DNA from 3 places in the Pectobacterium sp. PL64 genome. Region 3 is predicted to be linked to each of the others. Evidence: predicted binding sites of a transcription regulator. Region 3 holds the regulator's gene; each other region holds the start of a gene.
What was found. Region 3 encodes PhoB, which activates phosphate uptake and scavenging genes when phosphate is short. Its sites were predicted from a motif close to CTGTCATAAAACTGNCNNAT; they were not measured.
Positions count from the first base shown of each region.

Region 1: a site for PhoB is predicted at 1,555-1,574, ahead of pitA (inorganic phosphate transporter PitA). Genes of this name have one in related genera too.
Region 2: a site for PhoB is predicted at 4,927-4,946, ahead of pstS (phosphate ABC transporter substrate-binding protein PstS). Genes of this name have one in related genera too.

Region 1 covers NZ_CP092070.1:4,403,927-4,411,157, forward strand. Annotated here, with positions in the region: gene pitA (inorganic phosphate transporter PitA) at 1-1,483, opposite strand, end outside; gene HP572_RS19810 (NAD(P)/FAD-dependent oxidoreductase) at 1,762-2,964, shown strand; partial or broken gene HP572_RS19815 (AraC family transcriptional regulator) at 3,044-3,151, shown strand; gene HP572_RS19820 (cupin domain-containing protein) at 3,352-3,837, shown strand; gene HP572_RS19825 (carboxymuconolactone decarboxylase family protein) at 3,848-4,192, shown strand; gene HP572_RS19830 (carboxymuconolactone decarboxylase family protein) at 4,176-4,631, shown strand; gene HP572_RS19835 (EAL domain-containing protein) at 4,843-6,447, shown strand; gene HP572_RS19840 (Ail/Lom family outer membrane beta-barrel protein) at 6,491-7,015, opposite strand.
Region 2 covers NZ_CP092070.1:4,497,689-4,504,919, reverse strand. Annotated here, with positions in the region: gene HP572_RS20270 (helix-turn-helix domain-containing protein) at 1-106, shown strand, start outside; gene phoU (phosphate signaling complex protein PhoU) at 151-882, opposite strand; gene pstB (phosphate ABC transporter ATP-binding protein PstB) at 895-1,668, opposite strand; gene pstA (phosphate ABC transporter permease PstA) at 1,755-2,642, opposite strand; gene pstC (phosphate ABC transporter permease PstC) at 2,642-3,601, opposite strand; gene pstS (phosphate ABC transporter substrate-binding protein PstS) at 3,764-4,804, opposite strand; gene HP572_RS20240 (DUF4026 domain-containing protein) at 5,017-6,444, opposite strand; gene HP572_RS20235 (beta-ketoacyl-ACP synthase) at 6,472-7,231, opposite strand, start outside.
Region 3 covers NZ_CP092070.1:643,501-650,731, forward strand. Annotated here, with positions in the region: partial or broken gene HP572_RS02770 (SbcC/MukB-like Walker B domain-containing protein) at 1-1,022, opposite strand, end outside; partial or broken gene sbcD (exonuclease subunit SbcD) at 1,019-2,258, opposite strand; gene phoB (phosphate response regulator transcription factor PhoB) at 2,553-3,242, shown strand; gene phoR (phosphate regulon sensor histidine kinase PhoR) at 3,270-4,592, shown strand; gene HP572_RS02790 (PstS family phosphate ABC transporter substrate-binding protein) at 4,608-5,546, shown strand; gene HP572_RS02795 (cobalamin-independent methionine synthase II family protein) at 5,793-6,899, shown strand.

The sequences.
Region 1 (7,231 bases), 1.3 Mb from region 3:
AGTACAGCGTACCGGACATCAGCATTGAGACAGGCAGCGTCAGCACCCAGGCAAGCAGAATACTTCTTATCGTTTTGCCCTGTACACCACCACCGTCCGCAATCATCGTCCCGGCAACCGCCGAAGACAATACGTGCGTGGTGGAAACTGGCATACCGGTATAGCTGGCAACGCCAATCGACAAGGCCGCCGTCACCTGCGCCGAAACGCCCTGTGCGTAGGTCATGCCTTTCTTACCAATCTTCTCACCGATGGTCACTGCAACGCGTTTCCAGCCCACCATGGTGCCCAGAGACAGCGCCAATGCGACAGCGACGATAATCCAAAGAGGCGCGTACTCAACCGTCTGTAGCATGTCTTTACGCAGGTTGCTCAGGTAGCGCTTATCTTCGCCCGACGTTTCTGGCAGCTTGATCACCCGATCCATCGTGTCAGAGATACACATCAGCAAACGACGTACTCTGCTACGATCGTCAGGATTCAGCTGGTCGTAACTTTTCAGGTTATTCAGCAGGCCCTGTGTACGGTCAATCGCAATCATCACGCGTGAACTGTCACAGTGAAACTCTTTCTGACCGTTGCCAGGAATCGTGCTTTCTGGCGTAGGAATGACTGGCGGAGACAGGTCGATCACATGCGTCAGCGCGTCGCCGTGCTGCTTGTAGTATTCCTGCAAATTGACAACGGCATCACGGGTACGGCTGATGTCATAGCCAGACGCGTTCATGTTGACAATAAACCCGGCTGGCGCGACGCCAATCAGCACCAGCATAATCAAGCCGATACCTTTCTGACCGTCGTTTGCACCATGAGAGAAGCTCACACCAATCGCCGATAAAATCAGCGCGGTACGCGTCCAAAACGGCGGCTTACGTTTACCGTCCTGCTTTTCGCGATCGACAGGCGTCAGATGCACGCGCTTGCGTTTTTTGCTGTTGTTCCAGAACCGACGCAGCACCAGCACCAGCAGACCTGCAACTACCATCCCCACAATCGGCGAGAGCAGCAACGACAGGAAAATGCTGATCATTTTCGGCACGTTCAACGCATCCACGACAGAGGTATCCGTCAACAGTGCGTTGGTTAAACCAATACCGATAATGGAGCCGATCAGCGTGTGAGAACTGGAGGCAGGAATACCGAAGTACCAGGTACCGAGGTTCCAGATAATGGCAGCCAGCAGCATGGAAAAGACCATGGCCAGGCCGTGCGCCGAACTCACGTTCAGCAATAAATCCGTGGGGAGAAGGTGAACAATTGCATAGGCCACGCTCAGGCCGCCCAGCAGTACACCGAAGAAATTAAAGACACCCGCCATAACAACAGCAAACTCGGCACGCATGGCACGGGTATAAATAACAGTGGCAACGGCATTCGCAGTATCGTGAAAACCGTTGATGGCTTCATACATCAGTACAAACAACAAAGCCAATATCAACATCAGGCCAGTGTAGTAATCCAAACCGGCAAATAAATGTAGCATAAACGTTAGGCCATTTAGTGGTCATGAACGCGGCGCATTATCGGCGACAAGCAGGGGTCGGGAAAAGCGAAATATGACATTTTTTTGACTTAATATGTGACGGCGATCGATGGAAAAACCACTTAATCAATAAAAATCAAATAATTATATATTTTTACTAAAATATGCAAATTGTTACGCTGGTATCGAACAAAAACCAACACTACAATTTGCCGCCCTACGGCTTATCAGCCTATGGCAATCCAAGAAGATAAAATCACTCATCGGAGAAATGCATTGTGGAACAGTTTGACGCTGTCATCATCGGTGCCGGTGCAGCAGGCATGTTTTGTGCGGCACAGGCAGGACAACGCGGACTGCGTGTTCTACTGCTCGATAACGGCAAGAAGGCTGGCCGGAAAATATTGATGTCCGGGGGCGGGCGCTGCAACTTTACCAATATGTATGCGGAGCCGGCGGCCTATCTGTCTCACAATCCTCACTTTTGTAAATCAGCACTGGCGCGTTATACCCAATGGGATTTCATCAGCCTGGTCAACAGCCACCGCATCGCTTACCACGAGAAAACACTCGGTCAGCTATTCTGCGATGATTCCGCACAGCAAATCGTGGACATGCTGGTAACAGAATGTGAGCGAGCGAATGTCACCCTCCGCCTGCGCAGTGAAGTGACCTCGGTGGAGAAATCAGACGATCGGTTCACCATCCAGCTAAACAACGGCACATCATTCCAGAGCGCATCGTTGGTCGTTGCCTGCGGCGGCCTGTCGATGCCCGGTCTGGGCGCGACGCCGTTCGGTTACCAGCTCGCCGCCCAGTTCGGTATCAACGTGCTCCCAACTCGCGCAGCACTGGTGCCCTTTACGCTGCACAAGCCGCTGCTCGAACAGTTGCAAACGCTCTCCGGCGTCTCCGTGCCGACCGTCGTCACCGCAGAAAACGGCGTGACGTTCCGTGAAAACATCCTGTTTACGCACCGTGGGCTCTCTGGCCCCGCTATTTTGCAGATCTCCAGCTACTGGCAGGCGGGTGAATTCGTCACCATCAATCTACTGCCCGATCGCGATCTCACCCAGCTTATTAATGACGAGCGCGCCGCTCACCCGAACCAAAGCCTAAAAAACACGCTGGCACAGTGGCTACCTAAACGCCTGGTTGAATGCCTACAGGAGTTAGGGCAACTGCCGGACGTCACGTTGAAACAGCTCAACAGCGCACAGCAAACGCAGATTGAACAGAGTCTGCAACAGTGGCGCGTGCAGCCAAACGGTACGGAAGGTTATCGCACGGCCGAAGTGACCATCGGCGGCGTTGACACCCGCGCGCTGTCCTCAAAAACCATGGAAGCCAGCGCGGTGCCGGGGTTGTATTTCATCGGCGAAGTGGTCGATGTGACCGGCTGGCTCGGCGGCTATAACTTCCAATGGGCGTGGAGTTCAGCATGGGCATGTGCGCAGGCGCTACCTTTTGTAGAAGGCTGATAGATATAGAATTGATGTAAGGCGAGCAGGGTAAAACGGTTCAATGTACCTTGCGAGCCTCAGCGATGATCATTCTTCCAAAGTGGGTTATGAAAGCCCTTCTCAATTCAGCCGCGAATACCGCCGTTTGTTCGGCGCTCCAGCCAAGAAAGATATTACCGCCCTGCGCGAGCAGACTTCCCCATAGGGTATGCAGTCATAACTTAAGCCAATCCTCACCAAAACGTTCGCACAGATCAGCCTGATTGATGAGATAATCTCATAAAGGCTATCGATTTTCATTAATTATCTTTCATACCAACTCTGCTAAATATCACTGGGGTAGTACAAAACTTAATTTCATAAACATCCGCCCCATTATTTCTTTTCCCTCTAACGGAGTTAGTGATGAATGTTAAAACCTCTTCGATAGCCGGTGCATTTCTGTTCTCAGCCTTTGCTGTACCAACGGCGCTGGCGGCAGACGCCCAGATGACGATTTCTGAAAGTGGAAGCCGGGAGTTTATCCGCGCCCCAGAAGCAAATTTCACCGGCAGAGCCTGGATTGACCCTCTGTTTATCAAAGCGCAATCACCTCAGCGCACGACAGGCGCTTACGTATCCTTTGAGCCCGGCGCACGCGCAGCCTGGCATACCCATCCTCTAGGCCAGACGCTGGTGGTCACTTCTGGAACCGGCTGGGTTCAACAGTGGGGCGGGGAGAAAAAAGTAATCAACGCAGGTGACGTGGTTTTCTGCCCACCGGGCGTTAAGCACTGGCACGGCGCGACCGCAACAACCGGAATGGTGCACCTTGCGATTCAGGAAAGCGACGCTGAAGGGAAAAACGTTCAGTGGATGGAGAAGGTTTCCGACGAGCAGTACGGACATTAAGGATAACGTGATGAAAAAAGCCTCCCTTTCACTGATCGCCGCCGCGTTTTTCCTGTCTGGTTGCGCGACACAAGGGCAGCATACTTTCCCTGCTCAACCAGACGTTAATTCTGCTATTCGCACCGCGGCGCCAGCCATGACCGCCTATACGCAAAAGCTGACCGACGGCGAACTTTGGCAGCGACAGCAGCTCTCAGCCCGCGACCGTAGTCTGGTCACTCTCGCTGCACTTGTTACCCGCGATAATACCACCCTTCTGCCTCATTACCTGAATGTGGCGCTGGATAATGGCGTGAAGCCGTCCGAAATTTCAGAGCTGCTTACGCATCTGGCGTTTTATGCTGGCTGGGCCTAACGCCTCCTCAGCGGCGGTGGTCACAAGCAGCGTGTTTGCCAGCCGGGGGATCCGCTCGGAGCAGCTTCCAGGGGCTGACGTCACACTGCTTCACATTGATGAGGCTGCCGAAACCCGACGCGTCAAGCTCGCATCAGAAAGCCTGGGCAATCTGGCACCTGGCGTGGAGAAGTACACCACTGAGGCCCTTTTCCGCGATCTGTGGCTGCGGCCGGGGCTGGCTCCACGAGATCGTAGCCTGATTACGGTCAGCTCACTCATCACTGAGGGCCAGTCAGCCCAACTGCCTTACCACCTGAACCGGGCAATGGATAGCGGGCTCACCAAAGAGCAGGCTTCCGAAACGCTTACTCAGTTGGCCTTTATTGCTGGTTGGCCAAAAGTGTTTGCCGCGCTGCCAGTATTTAAAGAAGTCGTCACGTCCCGTAACGGAAGCTGATGACCGAAAGATGCCCTGTGTAATGCACAGGGCACCATTCAGCTCGAGTGAACAGCCCCCCAATCCCCGCTTATTCAGGTTACAAACTTTATTGTCGCCGAATCTCTTTCAGCAAATAACCACTATAATAATCTCTATTCAGCACTCTCCTTTGATTCACGGAGAAAAGGACGTCTCTACATAGGCCTCTGCTGCCAGAAAGGAGATGTGAATGAGCCCCAGACGTAGTGAACATAAAATCAACATATTGCTGTTACTTGTTGCAGGTATGCTGCCACTGCTGCTGGGTTTATTGTTCACCTTTGTTGAGTCCAGATTAATGGTAAAGCGCGATTTGGAATCCACTGCGCAAATCGCAATGAATCATGCCGAGAATATTTCGACACAGGCATGGCAGATGGTGGATCGCCTCCAGCGCTTTCATGGTCAGCCCTGCGATGTCATCGGCGATGAACTGCAACGCCTTGGCTCGGTCTTTTCTTACTTCCGCGCTATCGGCGTTATCCATAATACTGACGTCTATTGCTCTTCGACGTTTGGCAGCACGTCGACACCACTCAGCCGCGTCATTCAACAGCCGCTACCGGAGACCTATTCTGAACGCTGGAGCCTGTCGATTGCCGGTTCAGATAACGTGAAAGAACGCCCGGCACTGATCTTCGTCCAGATGCCTCCTACGGGTTACGGCGCTTATGCCATGGTCGATGCGCAATATCTGATCGACCTAATGACTGCAATTAGCAAGATTCGGGGCTATCAACTTATCCTGCAAATGGATAACGGCCATCCGATTCAAACGGGCCCAACCATTACGCCGCACAGAAGCCTATTTTCTACCTCTGCGCTTGAAATCAAGTCGAGCCGCTTTCCGATTACCCTCAATGTTACCGCCCCCGCCACCCAAGAAATTACCAACTGGAAGCAGGCATTTTTCACGTTTCTGCCACTGGCCATTATCCTCTCTCTGCTTTTCACTACGGCGATGTGGTACTGGCAAAAACGTAAATTATTCTTCCGCGAAGAAATCCGTAAGGGCATCGCTAACGGCGAATTTTCCGTCTATTACCAGCCTATCTATGACACGGAATCACAAGCCTGTACTGGAGTAGAAACGCTACTGCGCTGGCGACGCAGCGATGGCCAGTGGATTAGACCCGATGTATTTATCTCTGCCGCCGAAGCAGAAAGTATGATCATTCCCATCACTCGGCATTTATTTGATCTGGTGGCGTCAGATATCGCCAGTTGGCAGGTAAAACCGGGGTTCCATCTGGGGCTCAACGTTGCAGCAGAGCATTTGCATCACCCAAGTTTCGTATCAGACGTACACCGCTTCGCAGAGAAAGTCGCCGCTCATTCATTAAGCATTACGCTGGAACTGACAGAACGTAACCTCATCAGCAACGGCCCTGAAATCATACAGCGCCTACATCAGTTGCGTGAAGATGGCTTTATGATTGCCATTGATGACTTCGGCACCGGCCACTGTTCACTTTCTTACCTGCAAAATTTTCCGCTGGATTGCCTGAAAATAGATCAGGGATTCGTCGGTGCGGTTTCATCGCCGGATGAAGAAGCCCCTATTCTTGACGCCATTATTACTTTGAGCCATCGCATCAAGCTTCAATCCGTAGCGGAAGGTGTGGAAACAGAACAACAGCTCATGTATTTACAACGGCGCGGCGTCAAATATATACAGGGATTCCTTTATGCCAAGCCGATGGACAATGAATCGTTGCTAGTCTGGCTTCACTATAATGGCAATAAATCGATTGAGAGCTTTATGAATAAAAACAAAGAAGGGGAAAAGCAGTAATAACCGGCAGAAACCTGTCCACCGGTATTCAATAATCGGTAAATCAGAAACGGTAACCGACGCCAATATTAAAGCCGTCTACACGTGTTTCATAAATCTTCGTGCCTTCGTAGCCAATATCAATCGCCCAGTTTGCTACTGGTGTAATTTGAATACCGGCACCATAGGCGAAGCTGGATTTGCTTTCACTACCAGATTGGCGGAAGGCATCCCCTTCTTCCCAACTGGTTTTTCCATATCCAATACCCGCTAAGCCGTAAACGCTGACATATTCGTTAAAGCGGTAAGATGGACCAGCCATTAGTGAATAGTATTTCAGCTGATAAACATCACTGCTTGAATTCTGATAATACTCAGTTTGTTCCGCACTCACGTAAGTGAAAGAACCAATAATGCCAAGTGCGGAGTCGCCCTGATAATGGTATTTGGCCGTAATCCCTTTTGGATCTTTAAAGTCATCGACTTTCGCCTGAGCATAACCCAAAGATACCGTTTGTGTTGCCTGAGCAACAGACATTCCCATGGCACAAGCAATCAGAGTGGAAAGCAGCAGTGTTGTTTTTTTCATGATCGAAACATCTTCCATGTTTGAATAAAAAGACGGTTTCAACAAAGCGAATATATAAATTTCGCAAATGTTGGCCGCACATAAACTTACATTTAAATACGGCGAGGTAAAGTCAGTCTTATTTTTAAAAAACTGGTGAAATTCTTATTTAAATCATTAAAAAACAAATAGGATATATATTATCCATGGTGATTTATGTGCGGTTTTAACACTACT
Region 2 (7,231 bases), 1.2 Mb from region 3:
CGGAGATGCTCTACGCTTTGCCGCCGACAGAGAACACCGCTACCACAACCCTGCCGATACCGCGGCACGCTTCCACGATTTGATTCACTATCCTGACAAAAAATAACGCCCTGCAAGCAGAGCGTTATCACGATAAGCGTAAGAACGGGCTTACTCTTCCGCTTTTTTATCTTTCTGCGCCAGCAGTTTTTCCAGCGCATCGCCGCCGAGGTGGCGGAAATCCTGGCCTTTGACGAAATAGAAGATAAATTCACAGATGTTCTGGCAACGGTCACCGATACGCTCGATAGAACGGGCGCAGAACAACGCCGTCAGTACGCTTGGGATGGTGCGAGGATCTTCCATCATGTGGGTCATCAGCTGACGCACAATCCCTTCGTACTCTTTATCCACTTTTTTGTCTTCGCGATAAATACGAATCGCTTCGTCCAGATCCATGCGGGCAAACGCATCCAGCACGTCATGCAGCATCTGCACGGTGTGGCGCCCTAATGACTCCAGACTCACCAGCAGCGGTTGATGCTGATGGGAGAACTTCTCCAGCGCGGTGCGACAGATTTTATCCGCCACGTCACCGATACGTTCCAGCTCGGAAATGGTTTTGATGATCGCCATCACCAGACGCAGATCGCTGGCGGTAGGCTGGCGCTTCGCAATAATGCGCACGCAGGCTTCATCAATCGCCACTTCCATCAGGTTAACTTTGGCATCGCCTTCAATAACCTGCTGAGCCAGCTCCGCATCCTGATTATGCATCGCGGTAATCGCGTCACTCAGTTGTTGCTCCACCAGCCCGCCCATGGTCAGGACCTGCGTGCGGATATGTTCCAGTTCGGCGTTAAACTGACCGGAAATGTGTTTGTTCAGATTCAGATTATCCATGATGCTTCCTAATCAACCGTAACGGCCGGTGATGTAATCTTCAGTCTGTTTCTGCCGTGGGGCAGTAAACAGGGTATCAGTATCGCTGAACTCGATCAGCTCACCCAAATACATAAACGCCGTATGATCTGAACAACGCGCTGCCTGCTGCATGTTGTGCGTCACGATGACCACGGTGTAGTCTTTTTTCAGCTCGGAGATCAGCTCTTCAATACGGCCGGTAGAAATCGGGTCGAGGGCTGAGCAAGGTTCATCCAGCAGCAAGACATCCGGGCGAATCGCGATACCGCGCGCAATACACAAACGCTGCTGTTGACCACCGGACAGGCTATAGCCGCTCTGATGCAGTTTATCTTTCGTCTCTTGCCACAGCGCCGCTTTAGTCAACGCCCACTGGACACGCTCATCCATATCGGCACGAGACAGCTTTTCAAACAGACGCACACCAAACGCGATGTTGTCGTAAATGGACATCGGGAACGGCGTAGGTTTCTGGAACACCATGCCGACTTTGGCGCGCAGCAGCGCGATATCTTGCTTATCTGTCAGGATGTTATTGCCATCCAGCAGGATGTCGCCCTCGGCGCGCTGCTCCGGGTAAAGCTGATACATTTTGTTCAGCGTACGCAGCAGCGTGGATTTACCACAGCCGGACGGGCCGATAAACGCGGTAACCTGATTCGCGGCAATATCCAGCGTAATGTTTTTCAACGCGTGGAATTTTCCGTAATAGAAATTCAGATCGCGTACCTGGATTTTGTTGGATGTCTCAGTAGCCATACTCATCAAGACTTCTCTCTTTTTCCTGGCGCTGACTAGCAGCACCTTGAATTTATTTAATGTTTCTCAGAAAACGACGCTTTCTTAGCGAATTAGTGCTTCTTGGCAGAGAAAATAACGCGCGCCAGAATATTCAGCAGCAGCACACACAGCGTAATCAGCAGTACACCCGCCCAGGCCAGCTGTTGCCACTCCACAAACGGACTCATGGCAAACTTAAATATGGTGACCGGCAGGTTAGCAATCGGATGCATCATATCCGTGCTCCAGAACTGATTCGACAGCGACGTAAACAGCAGCGGCGCGGTTTCCCCAGCGATACGCGCAATGGCCAGCAATACCCCGGTGATGATGCCCGATACCGAGGCCTTCAGCGTAATTGCAGAAATCATTTTCCATTTCGGCGTACCCAGCGCATAAGCCGCTTCACGCAGGCTATCCGGTACCAGTTTAAGCATGTTCTCGGTAGTACGAATCACAATCGGCACCTGCAGCAGCGCCAGCGCAATCACGCCCGCCCAGCCGGAGAAGTGCTGCATTTTTGCCACCACCAGCGTGTAAACAAACAGACCCACCACAATCGACGGTGCTGACAGCAAAATGTCGTTGATGAAACGAATCACTTCGGCGATCCAGGATTTACGACCGTATTCCGCCAGATAGATGCCCGCCATAATCCCCAGCGGCGTACCCAGCAGCGTTGCCCACAGAATCAGTAATCCGCTCCCGACGATGGCATTCGCCAACCCGCCACCCGCCGTATTAGGCGGCGGCGTCATTTCGGTAAACAGCGCCAGAGACATGCCATCCACGCCTCGGGTCACGGTCGAAAACAGAATCCAGACCAGCCAGAACAGGCCGAACACCATCGTGGACATCGATAAGAACAGCGCAATGCGGTTTTTCTGGCGACGCCAGGCCTGCATTTTACGCCGCGAACGCTCCAGAGCAGCGTCTTGCTCTATGCCTAATGCAGCCATTAGCGCGCCCCCTCATTTTTAGCCAGACGCATAACCATCAGCTTTGAACATGCCAGAACAATAAAGGTAATCACAAACAGAATCAGCCCCAGCTCCATCAGTGCCGCCGTGTGCAGGCCGGATTCCGCTTCAGCGAATTCGTTCGCCAGCGCAGAGGTAATACTGTTGCCTGGCATATACAGCGACGCGCTGTCGAGCTGGTAGGTGTTACCGATGATAAAGGTCACCGCCATGGTTTCCCCTAACGCACGTCCCAGTCCCAACATCACCCCGCCGATTACACCGTTTTTGGTGTAAGGCAGCACAATGCGCCAGATGACTTCCCACGTCGTACAGCCAATGCCGTAAGCGGACTCTTTCATCATCACCGGCGTTTGCTCAAACACGTCACGCATCACCGCCGCAATGTACGGGATAATCATGATGGCCAGAATGACGCCAGCCGCCAGAATACCGATCCCGAATGCCGGGCCGGAGAACAGCGAGCCAACAATAGGAATGCCGGACAGGACATTGCCTACCGGCTGTTGGAAGTATTTGGCAAACAGCGGAGCGAAAATGAACAGCCCCCACATGCCGTAAACAATACTCGGTATGGCCGCCAGCAATTCAATCGCCACGCCAAGCGGACGCTTCAACCAGGCTGGTGCCAGTTCTGTCAGAAATAGCGCAATCCCGAAGCTAATCGGAATCGCAATAATCAGTGCAATCAGTGAGGTAACGATGGTGCCGTAAATCGGAACCAGTGCACCAAACTGCTCTGCGGGCGCATCCCACTCTTTCGTCCACAAGAAGGCAAAACCGAACTTCTCGATGCTAGGCCAGGACGCCACAATCAGGGAAACAATGATGCCACCCAATAGCAGTAGCGTGACCAGCGCCGCCAGTTTTACCAGCGTGCTGAAGAGGATATCGCCATATTTTCCCGGGGCTTTGATAGTTGGCTTGTACTCCGCCATACGTCTCTCTTCTCGTTTTAACTACATTTGATAAGCTATTGAAGGCAGAGAGGTTGCTATCACCTCTCCGCCTCGATACGACTTGTTATTCCACTACGTATTTCCCAGAACCTGACAGCCTCATCACGCTCTGGTTATCAACACGACGTGTCGATACGATAATTAGTACAGTGCTTTACCGCTGCTGTCTTTTACCTGAGTTTTCCAGGCAGCACGGATTTGCTCAACCACTTCTTTTGGCAGTGTGGCGTAATCCAGCGCTTCAGCTTGCTCGCCGCCTTTTTTGAACGCCCAGTCGAAGAATTTCAACACTTCAGTGCCCTGCTCAGGTTTATCCTGCTTGGTGTGAACCAGAATGAACGTGGTTGAAGTGATCGGCCATGCATCAGCGCCTTTCTGGTTAGTCAGATCCTGAGCGAAAGACTTGCTCCAGTCGATCTCTTTAGCCGCGTTGCTGAAGCTTGCGCCAGTCGGGCTAACCGCTTTGCCATCGGCAGAAATCAGTTTGGTGTAAGCCAGGTTGTTCTGCTTGGCATACGCGTATTCTACGTAGCCGATAGAACCAGGCAGACGCTGTACGAACGCCGCGATACCATCGTTACCTTTACCGCCCAGACCGGTTGGCCAGTTCACAGTAGAACCTGCACCAATCTTCTCTTTCCACTCTGGGTTCACTTTTGCCAGGTAGCTGGTGAACACGAAAGAGGTACCAGAACCGTCAGCACGACGAACCACAGCGATGTCCTGATCCGGCAGTTTGGCATTCGGGTTCAGTTTAGTGATTGCTGGGTCGTTCCATTTTTTGATGTTGCCCAGGTAGATATCACCCAGCGTTTTACCATCCAGCGTCAATTCGCCAGATTTGATACCAGGAACGTTCACTGCCAGCACCACACCACCGATAACGGTTGGGAACTGGAATAAACCATCCTGTGCTAATTTGTCGTCAGCCAGAGGCGCGTCAGAAGCACCGAAATCGACTGTTTTAGCGATAATCTGTTTTACACCACCAGAAGAACCGATGCCTTGATAGTTAACTTTATTACCGGTTTCTTTTTGATAGGAGTCAGCCCATTTGGCATAAACAGGCGCAGGGAATGTCGCACCGGCACCGGTGAGGTTAGCAGCAGCTAAAGCAGAAAATGCCGTCAGAGAAAAGGTTGCCGCAACAACACTGGCAAGAGTGGTACGCATCAGTTTCATAATCCCTCCTGTGGGATACTCAAACGTGTCGACGTAACGTCGTTATCTATCAGAGTTATCAAATCAGAGTGTAGTTCGCAGGAGGAAAAATAGGACAGTTTGGTGACAGTAAAATGTACGCAATATGACAGTTTTATGACAATGGCGCAGAATGCAGGGAAATTCAGGTGCCACCAGCCAGAACAGGCGTTCTGACTGGGGAAGGAAAGAGGTCAGTGAGTCTGGCTATGGCTAAGCAGTTTGTAAATTGTATCAGGCTTATAGCTATCGCCCTGATAATAAATCGCCCAATCGGTTACCCACGATATATCAATAGAATACACACCGCCTTCCTGCATATCCTCAACGTAGAACGGATGATTGATTAATGTCCCGGTGACGACCGCGTCGTCGATTTTTTCGGGCACAAACCACATGTGTTCACGCTCTTCTCCCTCTTCGCCATGAGGAATGCCAAACTTCACCATAAAGCGCCATTCACTTTCGACAGGTTTAGGTGCTTTTTTTAGTAGCTTAGCTAAAAAACCCGGCTTAGCCGGCTCGTCGCTCACATGGTAGTTTTTAAACATGTTGACGAAATAACGCCAGCGCAGCAGTGCCTTACGTGACATTTCTGCCGTTTCCGCATTCGTGCGCCAGAACATGATGGCATTCTGCTCATCAAACCCTTTGAAGAACGTTTGCAGTACAGGGTTTTCTTCGTTGGTACGAAACAGCATACAGGAAGGCTCCTGATGCACGTCATCCCGATCGGCGCGATCGCCCAGAAACACGCCTTCCGGCGTCCCTTCCAGATCGTAGCGCATGCCTTCCAGAGGCCGCAGTTGGTCAATCGGCGTGGATTGATTCACATGCCGCAGCCCTTCTTCAAACGGCAACGCCACCAGATATTCATAGCCGCTGTCCGTTTGCCCGCACAGAATCGGCTCATTAAAAGTAATCTGCTGATTTTGAATGGCATTATTGACAAAACTTCTGAATAAATCCGGGATGCCGTAATATGAACTGAGCGTCTCGGGAATGACTAATTCGGCCTCTGTCAGGCCGCATCGCGCCAGACCATGTGAGTGAAACCAGAATGTCGTGGGCGGATCGTTCTCGGTATCGTACACGGCATGAATGGTATACAGCGATTCAATTTCCGGCAGGACATCATCTTCCAGCTGAAAATTCAGCCATTCACGGGTAAACACGTTACCAGCAGCGGAAATATCGATCCCCAGGAGAAAATCCGGTACCACAGCGCTTAATAAACGAAGCTGATGAACGTAGTCTTCCAGAGGATTTGGCCCAAAAATACACTCAACCATCACTTCCTGCGTCGCCGCATTCGCCTGCGCCAGCAGCTCGGGCGAAATCGGGTCGGTTGAATGTATCGGCGTGATGCTATTCTCGGGATCGCGCTCCGATACCTCAAGATAAAAGGTCAGCTCGCGATCGTGATGACGACAGGTATAAAAGAATCCGCCCTGTCCCTGCTCGGTATAGCTTACTTCGCCATCGGTGAAAAATGGCTGCGCCTCTAGCAAGCTTTCCAGCAGCGGGTAGCTCATCTCTCGTGAGGAAAAGGCCACCATCGTTGAAGGCGCTTTTTCACCCTTCCCTTCAGCGATATCCAGGTATTGTTGTTTGTTATTCATCATGAACCCGTTAACGTTCTCAATCCATTATTGCCAACGACGGAAAATCAGCGACGTATTGATGCCGCCAAAGGCGAAGTTATTAGACTGGATATAATCCGTCTCAATATGGCGTGGCTCACCCATGATGTAATCCAACTCGCCACAGTCTTCTGCAGGTTGCCGTAAATTAAGCGTCGGTGCAAACCAACCTTCACGCATCATTTCAATACTCATCCATGCTTCAAGCGCACCACAGGCACCCAGCGTATGGCCGAAATAGCTTTTCAGCGACGAAATCGGCGTGGATTTACCGAACACGGCAGCGGTAGCCTGACTCTCCGCGACATCGCCCCGATCGGTTGCGGTACCGTGTGCGCTGATATACCCCACATCGCTAGGTTGTAAACCCGCGCAGCGCAGCGATCCTTCAATGCAAATCTGCATGGTTTCACGCTGAGGTTGCGTAATATGTGCCGCATCACAGTTGGTGTAAAACCCAACCAGTTCGGCATAAATCGTCGCACCACGCGCGACGGCATGTTCAAGCTCTTCAAGCACTAACGTCCCCGCCCCTTCGCCGATAACCAAGCCGTCACGGCTGGTGTCAAAAGGCGACGGCGTCGTTTCCGGCACATCGTTGCGTTGGCTGGTGGCAAACAGCGTATCAAACACGGCTGCTTCTGACGGGCACAGTTCTTCCGCACCGCCCGCCACCATGACCGTCTGATAGCCATGACGAATCGCTTCCCAGGCGTAGCCAATCGCCTGACTTCCCGACGTACAGGCGCTGGACGTCGGAATCACA
Region 3 (7,231 bases):
CATCCAGCTCTGCTTTTTCTTCCTGCTGGCGTAGCGCGGTTAACGTCACCTGCTCGGCGGCCTGCTTCCCGGTCAACTGTTCAATACGCTGTGCCAGCGTGAGAGATTCCTGTCGATAGCGCTCTCGTTCCTGATGTAGCGGCCTCAGTTTTTCTGCCGGTTCGCTGTGAGTTAACCTGTCGAGCTGCGGCTTAGCCTGCTGAATGGCGGATTCGGCACTTTCATGCTGCGCCTGCGTATTGGTTTTCTGCGCGTGCTGCTGCGTCAGTTGCTCAAACCAGCGCAGCGTAGTCAGCGCTTGCTCACGTTCAACGTTGCCCCGTTGCTCTTGCTGGAGCAACTCGGCAAGCTGTTCTTCCACCTGCTGGCGTTGCTCATCGGTTAAAAGATTGAATGCCTGATGCGCGCGCCTGTAGCGTGTTCAGCGCGACGTTTGCCTGTTTGTGCTTGTCATAGACGCGTTCGGAAATCAGACCGTAAATGTCCGTGCCAGTCAGCTCCTCCAGCAGTTCTGCTCGGTCGTCTGCTTTGGCGTTGAGGAAGGCGGCAAACTGCCCCTGCGACAGCATCATGGAACGCGTGAAGCGGCCGAAATCCAGTCCGGTGAGCTGCGTGATCATCTCTTTCTTATCATTGAGCTTTTCACACAGAATTTTGCCGTCTTCAATGAGCGCGAGTTCGGCCTTGGGAGACTGTAAGTTGCCGTCCGGGGTATTTCTTGCCCGACGCTGGCTCCAGAAGGCGCGATATCCGACGCCTTTAACCTCGAACTCGACCTCGGCAAGGCACTCTGCGGTATTACGCGTCATCAGATCATTCTGGCTGGCGGAAAGTAGGCCAAGCCGTGGCGTTTCGTGATACAGCGCCAGACAGATCGCATCCAGCAGCGTGGTTTTTCCCGCGCCGGTCGGGCCGGTAATGGCAAATAAGCCGTTGCTGGAAAACGGCTCCTGCGTGAAATCGATCTTCCATTCGCCTTTCAGCGCATTAAGGTTCTTTAAGCGCAGGCTGAGAATCTTCATTTGGCCGTCTCGCTATTTTCCAGTTCATCAATAACCTGATTAAACAGCGAGCGAACACGCTGCTGGCGGCTGTCTTCCATGTCTGTCTCCGTGACCAGACGGCGTTCAAAAACGTCATGTACGCTCAATTCGTTCAGCGTTTCCTTGTCCTGTCGGGTTATCGCCTGCAGGCGCTGTTCACGCGTGCGGCGCAGCAGCAGCACCTCCACGGGCAGGTTCTCGGTCATCGCCTGAATGCGTTTTTGCATGTCGCTCAGATAATCCTGCGTGTTGAGCTCGATATCCAACCACACGGGCTTGTCGCCCTGATAGCTCTGGAAGGCGGCCAGCTGTTTTTCAATATCGCTCAGGCTGCCTTTAATCAGCTGCATCGGCTGAGTCATGGGAATCGGCAGGATGTCTATCTGCGGAGGTGTTTGCGGTGATGCATCAGATGCAAAGCTCACCAGACAGACGGATTTCTCACTGTTTAGCTCATCAAAACTCAACGGGATGGGCGAACCGCTGTAGCGAATATGCTCGCTTTGGGTCACGCGCTGCGGGCGGTGAATATGGCCGAGCGCGATATAATCCGCAGGAGGAAAAGCCTGAGCAGGGAAGGCATCGAGCGTACCAATATAGATGTCGCGTACGGATTCTGAGGCGGTTGCGCCAATCGTCGTCAGGTGCCCGGTTGCAATAATCGGCAGCGGCAGGCCAAGTTCGTCGCGTTTTTGACAAGCCAGTTGGTAACACTGCTGGTAGTGCGCGGTAATCGCTTCCTGTAGCGCCAGCTGTTTTTCATCCCCGGATTGCCCGGCTTTGCTGGTCAACACATCACGTGGACGTAAAAAAGGAATCGCGCAGAGCAGGGCACCGGGTTGCCGCATGACGGTTTTCCAGCAGGAGCACCTGCTGGGCTGGATCGTCGCTGGCGCAGGCAATCACCCGCGTGTTCAGGCAGGCCAGCAGCTCGCGGGATTCGTTTAGCATCGCGACAGAATCGTGGTTACCGCCGAGAACGATGAGCTGGCAGCCTGTGCGCTGTAGCGCGACCACGAAGCTATAATACATTTCCCGCGCATAGCTGGGGGGCGAACCGTTATCAAAAATATCGCCAGCAACGATAATGGCATCGACCTGATGTTGTTCCACCTGAACGATAAGCCAGTTTAGAAAAGCCTGATGCTCAGCAGCGCGACTTTTGGTATAAAAATATTGCCCTAAATGCCAATCGGCGGTGTGGATAATGCGCATCGTGTTCTCTCGATATTCATGCCGCGTGGCGGTGGATGACGTTGTCATTATTTATTATGTGAAAGGGTGTGTCGTCGCCATGGTGCTTTGTCATCGTAATGCCATGATTATATATAGCAGGGATGGCGGCTGTCGCGGTGGAATCAGACGTTTGGAAAGCGGCTCGAAAAATCGGATGTACGCGCTGTAACAATCGCGCAGAGAGGTCCGTGCGTTTTTCATAAATCTGTCATAAAACTGACGCATAATGCCTCCGCCTGCTAACAGCGACGATGATTAACGACAGGATTAACAATGGCAAAACGCATATTAGTCGTGGAAGATGAAGCACCAATTCGTGAAATGGTCTGCTTTGTACTGGAACAAAATGGTTATCAACCTGTTGAAGCTGAAGACTATGACAGCGCGGTAACGCAACTGTCGGAGCCATTCCCGGAACTGGTGTTATTGGACTGGATGCTGCCAGGCGGGTCGGGCCTGCAATTCATCAAACATATGAAGCGCGAAGCGCTGACGCGTGATATCCCGGTGATGATGTTGACCGCGCGTGGCGAAGAAGAAGACCGCGTGCGCGGGCTTGAAGTGGGAGCGGATGATTACATTACCAAACCGTTTTCACCCAAAGAATTGGTGGCGCGTATCAAAGCCGTCATGCGCCGCATTTCACCGATGGCAGTGGAAGAAGTGATTGAAATGCGTGGCCTGAGCCTCGATCCTTCCTCACATCGCGTGACGACCGAAGAGCACGCGTTGGACATGGGACCGACGGAATTTAAACTGCTGCATTTCTTTATGACGCATCCTGAACGTGTTTATAGCCGGGAACAGTTGCTGAATCACGTTTGGGGCACTAACGTTTATGTTGAGGATCGTACTGTCGACGTCCATATTCGTCGCCTGCGTAAAGCGCTGGAAACCAGCGGACATGACAAAATGGTGCAAACCGTTCGGGGAACGGGCTACCGTTTTTCAACGCGTTACTGAGGTGATCGTAACCGGAGACACATTAACGTGCTAGAACGTTTATCCTGGAAAAGGCTGGCATTGGAGCTAGCTTTTTTTTGTTTACCCGCTTTACTGCTGGGGCTGATTTTTGGCTATCTGCCCTGGTTTCTGCTGGTCGCCGTATTAGGCTTGCTGTGCTGGAATTTTTATAACCAGCTAAAACTCTCTTATTGGCTGTGGGTTGACCGCAGCATGACGCCACCGCCCGGCCGCTGGAGCTGGGAGCCGCTGTTTTACGGGCTCTATCAGATGCAGTTGCGTAACCGACGCCGACGCCGTGAGCTGGCGCTTCTGATCAAGCGGTTTCGCAGCGGTGCTGAGTCTTTGCCCGATGCGGTGGTGATCACCACCGAAGATGGCACCATCTTCTGGTGTAACCATCTGGCGCAGCACCTGTTGAATTTCCGCTGGCCGGAAGATAACGGTCAGAATATCCTCAACTTATTGCGCTATCCCGAATTCACGAATTACATGAAAGGACAGGATTTTAGCCGTCCTCTCACGCTGCAGTTGAATAATTCCCACCATGTTGAATTCCGCGTGATGCCCTATTCCGAAGGCCAGTTATTGATGGTGGCGCGTGATATTACGCAAATGCACCAGCTTGAAGGTGCCAGACGTAACTTTTTTGCCAACGTGAGCCATGAACTGCGTACGCCGCTGACGGTGTTGCAGGGCTATCTGGAAATGATGCAGGAAGAAACGCTGGATGCGGCGCTACGCGGAAAAGCGCTGAATACCATGCAGGAACAGACCCGACGTATGGACGGGCTGGTCAAACAGCTGCTGACCCTGTCCCGTATTGAGGCGGCGACGGCAATCGATCTGAATGAAAAGGTCGATATTCCGTTGATGCTGCGCGTATTGCAGCGTGAAGCGCAGACGCTGAGTCAGGGGCGTCATGAGATCGTCTTTCGTGTGAACGAAAGCCTCCGCGTGTTTGGTAATGAAGAACAGCTGCGCAGTGCGGTATCCAATCTGGTGTATAACGCAGTCAACCATACGCCAGCGGGAACGCGTATCGAAGTCTGCTGGCAGAAGATCCCGCAGGGCGCGCAATTTCAGGTCAGCGACAACGGGCCGGGCATTGCGGCCGAGCACTTGCCGCGCCTGACAGAACGCTTTTATCGGGTGGATAAGGCGCGCTCACGACAAACAGGCGGCAGCGGATTGGGGCTGGCGATTGTTAAGCATGCGCTCAGCCATCATGATTCCCGTCTGGAGATCATGAGTGAGGATGGTCTGGGTTCGCGTTTCGTCTTTACGTTGCCGAATCGGTTGATTGTCCCCGCCTCTCTGGCTGAAAATACGGTGAAACCTTCAGCCTGACGGAAAACGCTATCTATGACATCCGCCACTCGCATTGCGGGCGCTTTTTTACTGCTGTTCAGCGCGTTGTGCTCCGCACAACCTCGTCAGATGCTGGCAGGTAACCTCTCCAGCGCAGGGTCAGATACGCTGGCTAACCTGATGGCCTTTTGGGCGGCGGATTTCAGCCAGCATTACCCGAACGTGAATTTACAGATTCAGGCCGCTGGGTCGTCCTCTGCGCCGACCTCTCTGGCATCGGGTGCCGCACAGCTTGGGCCGATGAGCAGGGCGATGAAGGCCAGCGAGATTGAGGCATTCGTCCAGCATTATGGTTACCCGCCGCTGGCGGTGCCGGTGGCGATGGATGCGCTGGTCGTGCTGGTCAATCAGGATAACCCGCTGCCTGGGCTGAACTTGTCGCAGCTGGACGCCATCTTTTCGATTACGCAGCGCTGCGGTAACCACCAGCCGATAAAACAGTGGGGCGATCTCGGCCTGCACGGCAGTTGGGAAAAACGCACGCTACTGCGCTATGGGCGAAATTCTGCGTCGGGAACCTATGGGTTCTTTAAGCAAAAGGCGCTGTGCCGTGGCGATTTCCTTCCTCAGGTTAATGAACTGCCCGGTTCGGCATCTGTCGTACAAGCGGTTGCGGCGTCAACCGATGCCATTGGCTATGCCAGCGTGGGCTTTCGTACCAGCGGCGTGAGAATGCTGCCGTTAGCTGCACAAGGCACCGACTACATCTACCCCTCGACTGAAAATATCCGCAGCGGTTTATACCCTTACACCCGCTATCTCTATATCTATGTGAATAAAGCGCCCAGCCAGCCGTTGGAAGCGCTGACGGCGGCATTCTTAGCGCGAGTGCTGTCTGACACAGGGCAGGCGCTGGTGAATCAGGATGGCTATTTGCCACTGCCGGAAGCAACGCGTCGCCATGCACGTCAGCAGATTGGTCTGCCAGAATAATTCTTCCGATTTCCTCCTACGAGTTTGCGATGTTTTCACGTTAGATGAACTTTCTTCATGTGACGTGAAAATTCTTCCATTGCCCTGTGATTCGCCCCGTGACAGGATAGTTTTAAATTTAGACGTCCAGATGGCTAAATAAGGTTAAATGTAACTATCCCTCTGGGCAAATATTTCACATTGAAACTATCTGTCAGCATGCTTCTTTCCTGAAGAGCGGTGCTGGCAACATGTCAGGAGCGACATATGGCGAATACCTTATCCCCTTTCCGTGCTGATACCGTCGGCAGTTTCTTGCGTCCGGCAGCGATCAAGGAAGCACGTCTTCAGCATCAGGCGGGCGAGATTGATGATGCTGCGCTGCGTAGCATTGAAGATCGCGAGATTCTGCGGGTGGTAGAAAAGCAGCGTGAAGCGGGCCTGCAGGTTGTGACGGATGGTGAACTGCGTCGTGCCTGGTGGCACTTCGATTTCTTTGCCGACTTGAACGGCGTGGAGCGTTACGAAGCCGATCACGGTATTCAATTCAACGGTATTCAGACCAAATCCCATGCGATTCGCGTCGTGGATAAAGTGAGTTTCAATCCTCAGCATCCGATGCTCGATCATTTCCGTTACCTGAACAGCATTTCTGGCGATGCCGTCGCTAAAATGACGATTCCAAGCCCTAGCGTGATGCATTTCCGTGGCGGCCGCAAAGCGATTGATGCGACGGTTTATCCCGATTTAGCGGACTATTTCGACGATTTGGCACAAACCTGGCGCGATGCGATTCACGCATTTTATGACGCTGGTTGCCGCTTCCTGCAACTGGATGACACCGTATGGGCCTACCTGTGCTCTGACGATCAAAAACGCCAGATCCGTGAGCGTGGTGAAGATCCGGCACAGCTGGCGCGAACCTATGCGGATGTGCTGAACAAAGCGCTGGCTGATAAGCCTGCGGATCTGGTTATCGGATTACACGTCTGTCGCGGTAATTTCCGCTCGACCTGGATTTCTGAAGGCGGATACGAGCCTGTGGCAGAAATACTGTTTGGCGAAGTGAATGTTGATGCATTCTTCCTGGAATACGATACCGAGAGAGCGGGTGGATTTGAGCCACTGCGTTTTGTGAAGCCGGGCCATCAGCAGGTGGTGCTGGGACTGATCACCACGAAGAACGGTGAACTGGAAGAGGCAGAGGTGGTGCAGGCGCGCATCGCGGAAGCGGCAAAATATGTCGATCTCAGCCAGATTTGCCTGAGCCCACAGTGTGGCTTTGCTTCAACGGAAGAGGGCAACAGCCTGACGGAAGAGCAGCAGTGGAATAAGCTGAAACTTGTTGTGGATATCGCCAATCGCGTGTGGTGATACCGGTGAAGTAAACTTATCCCCGCAGTGGATATACAGAGGCTGGATCATACGATCCGGCCTTTTTTGTGGCCGCAATCTTGCCTTCTACCCGCGACGTTTTTGTGAAATATGTTTTTTTATGATCGAACAACGCATTTTATTCCGGTTTTTGTCAGTTTTATTGCAATGAAATATCGATAAATGCGCAAATCATGTGTTATGCAAATCAGGATAAACCAATTTATATTCTTATTTTTTGGCATAGTTAGGCTTGATACTCTGGTTTTTGGATCTCCGCTTGTCTTTTTACGCTATAAACGTTTTACTTAGCACCCAATATGGCTGTGCAA